One region of the Pseudoalteromonas sp. NZS37 genome, then DNA from elsewhere that is predicted to be linked to it. Evidence: predicted binding sites of a transcription regulator. Region 1 holds the regulator's gene; the other holds the start of a gene.
The links. Region 1 encodes FliA, which starts transcription of late flagellar genes. Its sites were predicted from a motif close to CTAAAGNTNNNNNNNNNNNNGCCGATA; they were not measured.

Region 1 (3,803 bases):
ATGGTCGAAGATCAAATGCAAACAACCAATAATGAAATACTTCGCCAAGGTGGTGTATATGCGTTAGTGGGTCCAACAGGTGTTGGTAAAACAACAACAGTTGCTAAGCTTGCAGCTTTAGGCGCACAAAAATATGGCGCTGATAAAGTGGCCTTAATAACTACTGATACATACAGAATTGGTGCTTATGAACAGCTTGCTACTTACGGCCGTATTATTGGTTGTGGTGTAAAGCAAGTTAAAGATGCTAATGAATTAGCTGAAGTTTTATATCATTTACGAAATAAACGTCTAGTATTAATTGATACAGCAGGTATGAGTCAGCGAGATTTACGTTTAACTGAGCAGTTAAACACGTTAATGCGTAACCAACGTGTGGATATTCGCAGCTACTTAGTACTAAGCGCAACGGCACAAATTAATGTATTACAAGAAACAGTACGTCACTTTAAAAAAGTACAGTTAAGTGGTTGTATTTTCACTAAGTTAGATGAATCATTAAGTTTGGGTGAGATTATTAGTATTGCGATTCAAAATCGCCTTCCAATAGGGTATCTTACTAACGGTCAACGAGTGCCAGAAGATATTCGTGTTGCAAATGCTGAAAAACTAGTGAAAAAGGCTGAGCAGTTATATTTAAAAAGAACAAAAGCACAACATTCAAGGCACCAAGCAGTGGCGCCAAGTACAGTAGGGATGTATGATTAACACAGTATTAGATCAAGCAAGCGGCCTGCGCAAAATGAGTCAAAACAATAACAACGGCGTAAAAGTTATCGCTGTAACCGGTGGTAAAGGTGGGGTAGGGAAAACAAATGTTTCTCTAAATACTGCTATTGCACTAGGGCAACAAGGTAATAGAGTATTAGTGCTGGATGCTGACTTAGGTTTAGCAAACTGTGATGTGATGCTTGGTTTACGTGTAGAGCGCAATTTATCACACGTTTTGTCAGGTGAATGTGAGCTTGACGAGATTTTAGTTGAAGGCCCTGCTGGTATTAAAATTGTACCCGCTACATCGGGCTCGCAAAGTATGGTTGAACTATCGCCATCTGAGCATGCCGGGCTAATTCGTGCATTTAGCGAATTGAATACCGAATTTGATATTTTAATTGTAGATACAGCCGCTGGTATTTCAGACATGGTGCTAAGCTTCTCACGAGCAGCACAAGATGTAATGGTTGTAGTGTGCGATGAACCAACATCAATAACCGATGCTTACGCACTTATTAAAGTATTAAGCCGCGAGCACGGTGTTTATAAGTTCAAAATTGTTGCCAATATGGTGCGCAGTATGCGTGAAGGCACTGAATTATTTGCAAAACTATCTAAAGTTACCGATCGCTTTTTAGATGTTTCAATGGAGCTAGTAGCAACGGTTCCTTATGACGAAAATATGCGCAAAGCAACACGTCGCCAAAAGGTGATTGTTGAGCTCTTTCCAAGTTCGCCAGCCGCTCTCGCGTTTAAAGCGCTGGCGACAAAAGCAGTTAAATGGCCAATACCAAATCAACCATCTGGGCATTTAGAGTTTTTCATTGAGAAACTAGTAAACGGCTAATTATGACAACATTGGTGAATAGAGCTATGGGATATCAATCAACACAAAACTTAAATGTGATTGTTGAGAAACATGCATCACTTGTTAAAAAAGTGGCATGTCATCTAATTGCTCGATTACCACCTAGCGTTCAGCTTGATGATTTAATTCAATCAGGAATGATAGGTTTAATAGAAGCTTCAAAAAACTTTGATGCAACAAAAGGCGCAAGCTTTGAAACCTTTGCCGGTATTCGTATTCGCGGGGCTATGCTTGATGAAATGCGCCGTGGTGATTGGGCTCCTCGTTCAGTACACCGTAAAAGCCGACAAGTTGCAGAGGCAATTACTGGGCTCGAAAGCAGTCTGAATCGCGAACCAACAGATACAGAAGTTGCTGAAAAACTTGAAATTTCACTCAATGAGTACCATCATATTTTAAATGATGTTAATACCAGTAAAGTATTAGGCATAGAAGACCTTGGTGTAGATGAGGATGTTATTACTCCCGTAGGCCAAGATTTAGCGCTAGACAAACCTTTTAATAATGTTAAAAATGATCGGTTTAATGAGTCTTTGCTAAATGCAATAAAGTCATTACCAGAGCGTGATGCGATGGTACTTTCTTTATACTATAACGATGAAATGAATTTAAAAGAAATAGGACATATACTCGATGTAAGCGAATCGCGTGTAAGTCAGATACATGGTCAGGCGATGATTAAGCTTAAAGCTAAAATCAATGACTGGATAAACTAGTAGTAAGTAAACTAAGGTTAATACCTCACTGGGGGATGTTTTGGATAAAAACATGAAAATTCTTGTAGTTGATGATTTTTCAACGATGAGACGAATTATAAAAAACCTATTACGTGACTTAGGTTTCACTAACGTTCAAGAAGCTGATGACGGGTCTACAGCTTTGCCTATGTTACAAAATCAAGTGTTTGATTTTGTGGTTACAGATTGGAATATGCCGGGAATGCAAGGTATTGACCTTTTAAGAGCAATTCGTGCAGATGATAAGTTAAAACATATCCCTGTACTGATGGTAACGGCAGAGGCTAAAAAAGAACAAATAATAGCTGCAGCGCAAGCTGGCGTTAATGGTTATATTGTTAAGCCATTTACGGCTGGAACATTAAAAACTAAATTAGAAAAAGTATTTGAACGCTTAGGCTAATGATGGGGGAGAGGCTTATGTCAGCACCAGCTGCGCCTCAAATAACGTTAGAACAAGCTCGTCAACTCGTCATTTATTTAGAAAACGATGAGCAAGATAAAGCTAATCAGTTGATTTTAGAGACAGCTTCGCAAGAGCAGTCTAAATTATTTGCTGAAGTTGGGAAGTTGACTCGTCAACTGCACGAAGCACTTAAAAGCTTTGAGCTTGATACTCGCTTAACTAACATAACGACAGATGCGATTCCAGATGCTAAAAAGCGGCTTAATTATGTTATAGAAATGACAGAAAATGCGGCTAATAAAACAATGGATGCTGTTGAGGCTAGTTTACCTATAGCTCAGCAACTTGCAGATGAAATATCTCATATCAAACCGACATGGGATCGTTTAATGAGCCGGGAGATTGAGCTTGGTGAGTTTAAACAACTTTGCCATAGTATCGATAAGTTTATGAATAACTCTCATCATAAAACGGATGAGCTTCAAAGCTTAATGACAAATGTACTAATGGCTCAAGACTATCAAGACTTAACAGGTCAAGTTATTCGCCGTGTTATAGAACTTGTTAGAGAAGTAGAAGAAAGCTTACTTCATCTTTTAACAGCGTTTGCTGAACAAGATGACAGTGACAACACAGCGAATAAAGTAGAACAACAAAAAATAAAAGAACCAGTTGCCACACAAACTTTAGCAGGTCCTGAAGGCCCTATTATTGATAAAGAATCGCGTAATGATGTTGTGTCTGATCAAGATGAAGTCGATGATCTTTTATCAAGTTTGGGCTTCTAAGAGGAGAGTAACTGCATGTTTGAAGTCGATGAAGATATTTTACAAGACTTTCTTGTAGAGGCAGGAGAAATCCTAGAGCTTTTATCTGAACAGTTAGTTGAACTGGAAAATAATCCAGAAGATACCGAGTTACTAAATGCCATATTTAGAGGCTTTCACACTGTAAAAGGTGGTGCAGGCTTTTTAGCTATGACAGAACTTGTTGATGCTTGCCACGGCGCTGAAAACGTATTTGATTTACTACGTCAAGGCGTGCGAACGGTCAATTCAGAGTTAATGGATGTTATTTT
Region 2 (3,803 bases), on a different contig from region 1:
GAAGATAACAAACAATAACGGTGCCTATATTAATAAATGGCAATAAGGTTTTATAAATGTATGTACTATAAGAAAGATCCCATAAATGGCGGTCGACTAATCTAAATAGCTGTAAAATTGGTGCCATAATAACAACCAATTGACCTAATACGCATTGCCATAAATAAACCTTATCTTTTAACCCCAGATATGCGATGAGTGCCATCCAAGCAATATCATTAAAGGCCCAAACAAGGTATCGATAAACATAAATCCCATTATCAAACTCTTTCAAGTAAGGATGAATAATGGTTCCATATAAAAAAAAAGCGGCTGTAATTAAAGCGAAACGCAGGGCCAAATAATCTTTTCTAAAATAAAAGATGAAAATAGCAGGGCTTAAAATAAACACCCAACTAGTATCTAATATCAATATAGTCTTTAAAAACCATTCAGGCATTAGAGTTAATCAAGTTTTTTTTCATCATCGTCATTACCACCGCCATTTCCTGGCATATGACTAAACTTATCGACCTTTTTCATAAACTATTCCGTTACATTTGTTAAAGAAAGCATACTTTATGATAAATAAGTGTGTTTGCCAATAAAAGTTATCTTACATCTATAGGAGCTGACTCTTTTGCTTTACCTTGTAATATAGATATTTCTACTCGGCGATTCCTGCGGCGATCTTCATCGGTGTCATTCGGTACAAGTGGTCGTGTTTCAGCTCGACCAACCACCATCATTCGGGTTTTATCAAATCCTTGGACTTTTTGCAGTTCACTTGCAACGGCTACAGCACGCTTTGATGATAGGTCCCAATTATTAATATATAACTCATTCGACACCTGAAAATCATCAGTATGGCCAGATACTGTTATTTCACCGGGTACATCTTTTAACAGCACACCGATATCTTGAATTATAGGTTTAAACTTAGGTTGTAAAAATGCACTACCTGAAGGAAATGAACCATTCTCTCTAATGCGAATAATTATTTGCTGCCCTAAAGACTCAAGCTCAATTGCGCCATCGATTATTTGCTTTTCAAGCTGCTGCGCTATCTTTTTAACAAGCTCGTTAGTTTGCTCCTGATCGGCTGCTGAAGTTGCTTGCTCAGAAGATTCTTCTTGTGAGGTACTACGAGATTCGCCACCGCGTTTATCCCCGCGCTGTTCTTGCCTGCCGCCTGCTGAGCTTTCATCGCCAGCCTGAAACTCTAACATTTGTTGAGTCATTTCGACTGTTTGCTGCTGAATGGTTTCTATTGGGGTTGGCTCTGGTTTACCTGGGGTAAACTCCATGGCAATAACAGAGGTCCCTTTAGGGATGTCTTTTACTTCAATTTTATTCTGCACACCAAAAGCAAACTTCATAGAGCCCGCAATTTGTTTAAACTTAAGTACATCCATTTCTGAAAACGCGAGCAAGAGTACAAAAAAGCACATTAACAGTGACATTAAATCGGCAAACGTTCCCATCCATGCAGGTAGACCTGGTGGTGGACATTTGCACTCTTGATCAGACATAGTTACTCCTCGGTATCTACTTTGCGTTTAGATTCAGCTAAGTAATTTTTCAAAATACCTTCGATTACTTTTGGATTTTGACCATCTTGTATACCTAAAATAGCATCCAAAATTAAACGCTGATTCATCGCTTCCTCGTCTTTACGCAGTTCAAGTTTTACCTGAATAGGAATTGCCACAACATTGGCTAAAAACGCGCCATATAAAGTTGTTAATAGTGCTACTGCCATTGCAGGACCAATTGCCTTTGGGTCATCCATGTTAGACAACATTGCAACCAAACCAATTAGAGTACCAATCATACCCATTGCAGGCCCTATATCAGCTAACGACTTAAATAAACCCGCGCCCAATTCATGGCGAGTCGTAGTTAGAGAAATATCTTTTTGAAGTGTAGCGCGAACTACATCTGCATCATGGCCATCAACGAGCATATCGACGCCTTTGCGCATAAAGGGGTTTGGAATTTCAGCTTCTTCGAGTGCTAAAAAACCGCCTTTACGAGCTGAATCAGCAAGTTCTACTGCTTTTTCGATAAGTATTTCTGGCGTTTCGATTTTAAACATAAACGCTTTGGCAACAACTTTACCTATCCCCAAAAATTGCGACATAGTGAAGTTTGATAAAACAATAAAGAGTGAACCACCAAATACAATAACCACAGACGGGGTATTGTAAAACATAGCCATTTCACCGCTACTACTCATAAACATAGACATGACAATTAAGCCAATTGCGCCTAGGATCCCGATTATGGTTGCTAAATCCACATTTCCTCCAGAAGTTTCATGCTTAATGGCCTTATCATAAACTTTTATTATTAACTGCTTATCGGCAACATATTGAATTGCTTAAGCCATTTTTATAAATAAACATAAAAAGCAGCCTTTAGCACTATCTTAGATCAAGTTATAAAGGCTACCTAATTATCAATTGATTTATTAAACCAACAGACCGCTATTAAGGCTTTATTAATGCACTTGAAATATAATTTAACGTTATAAAGGTAAAAAACCAATATCATCCTTTGACCTAGTTTAGCATTCCCCCTAAAATTGACCCCTAAATTTATTATGTAAGCTGAAATAAAGATGGCGACTAAAAAACCTGAAAACTTAAGTTTCGAACAAGCACTAGAAGAATTATCTACAATCGTTAGTGACATGGAACAAGGTGACTTATCGCTTGAGCAATCGTTAAAGCAATTTGAGCGTGGAATTGCATTAGCAAGTGCTTCATCAGGGAAATTACAGCAAGCAGAACAAAAAGTATCAATTTTGATGGGGAATGGCGAAAAGTCAGTACTTACAAATTTTGATAATGATATGGAATAGCTGTGAGCATAAAAAATCATATTGAACTTGCTCAAAAAGATGTAGTAGCGACCTTACAACAGCATTTTAACCAGCCTCTCGATACAGAAGAAACGGTAAAGAACGCCACCCAGTATGGATTATTTAATGGCGGTAAAAGATTACGTCCATTTTTAGTTTATGCCACAGGTAAAATGCTCGGCGCAAACCATCAAGACTTAAACGTACTTGCTGCTGCAATTGAGTGTATTCATAGCTATTCGTTAGTCCATGATGACTTACCAGCAATGGATGATGACGACTTACGCCGCGGACGCCCTACTTGTCATATAGAGTTTGGCGAGGCAAATGCAATTTTAGCCGGTGATGCTCTTCAAACTCTTGCTTTTGAGCTTATTGCGAATCACAAATTTGAATGCTCATCGCAAACACAAGTAAAAATGATTGCTACACTTGCCCACGCATCAGGCCTTCAGGGTATGGTTGGCGGACAAGGTCTTGACATAGCAGCAACTGATAAAGTAATTACCGTACAAGAGCTTGAGCGAATACATAAGCTAAAAACCGGAGCTCTAATTAATTGCGCAATTACACTTGGTGCACTGTGCAGTGAAAAGGCTGATCAACAAACCTTAGAAAATTTAAGTGTTTTTGGGTATGCTATAGGGCTAGCATTTCAAGTACACGACGACATTTTAGATGTTGAAGGCGATACAGTTATTTTAGGAAAGCCACAAGGCTCCGATATTGCCGCGAATAAAGCGACATATCCGGCGTTATTAGGTATGCTAGGCGCTAAAGAAAAGGCGCAGAATTTAATACAACAAGCCCATGAAGCGTTAGCAAATATAGATGCTGACACAACACTTCTTGCGTCGCTAGCAAATTATCTAATTGAGCGTGACCACTAATTTTTGCTCATACGTATTGCAATTAGCACTGACATTATTACTCAACATTAATTATTCGTAAAAGCTTT

Region 2: a site for FliA is predicted at 2,341-2,367, ahead of pomA (flagellar motor protein PomA). Genes of this name have one in related genera too.

What each region holds. Positions count from the first base shown of each region.
Region 1 covers NZ_JADYXL010000001.1:96,725-100,527, reverse strand. The annotation lists gene flhF (flagellar biosynthesis protein FlhF) at 1-708, shown strand, start outside; gene I6F47_RS00490 (MinD/ParA family ATP-binding protein) at 701-1,561, shown strand; gene I6F47_RS00485 (RNA polymerase sigma factor FliA) at 1,588-2,298, shown strand; gene cheY (chemotaxis response regulator CheY) at 2,339-2,722, shown strand; gene I6F47_RS00475 (protein phosphatase CheZ) at 2,740-3,513, shown strand; gene I6F47_RS00470 (chemotaxis protein CheA) at 3,529-3,803, shown strand, end outside.
Region 2 covers NZ_JADYXL010000004.1:473,046-476,848, reverse strand. The annotation lists gene I6F47_RS10475 (hypothetical protein) at 1-439, opposite strand, end outside; gene I6F47_RS10470 (flagellar motor protein MotB) at 591-1,511, opposite strand; gene pomA (flagellar motor protein PomA) at 1,514-2,281, opposite strand; gene I6F47_RS10460 (exodeoxyribonuclease VII small subunit) at 2,603-2,845, shown strand; gene ispA ((2E,6E)-farnesyl diphosphate synthase) at 2,848-3,735, shown strand.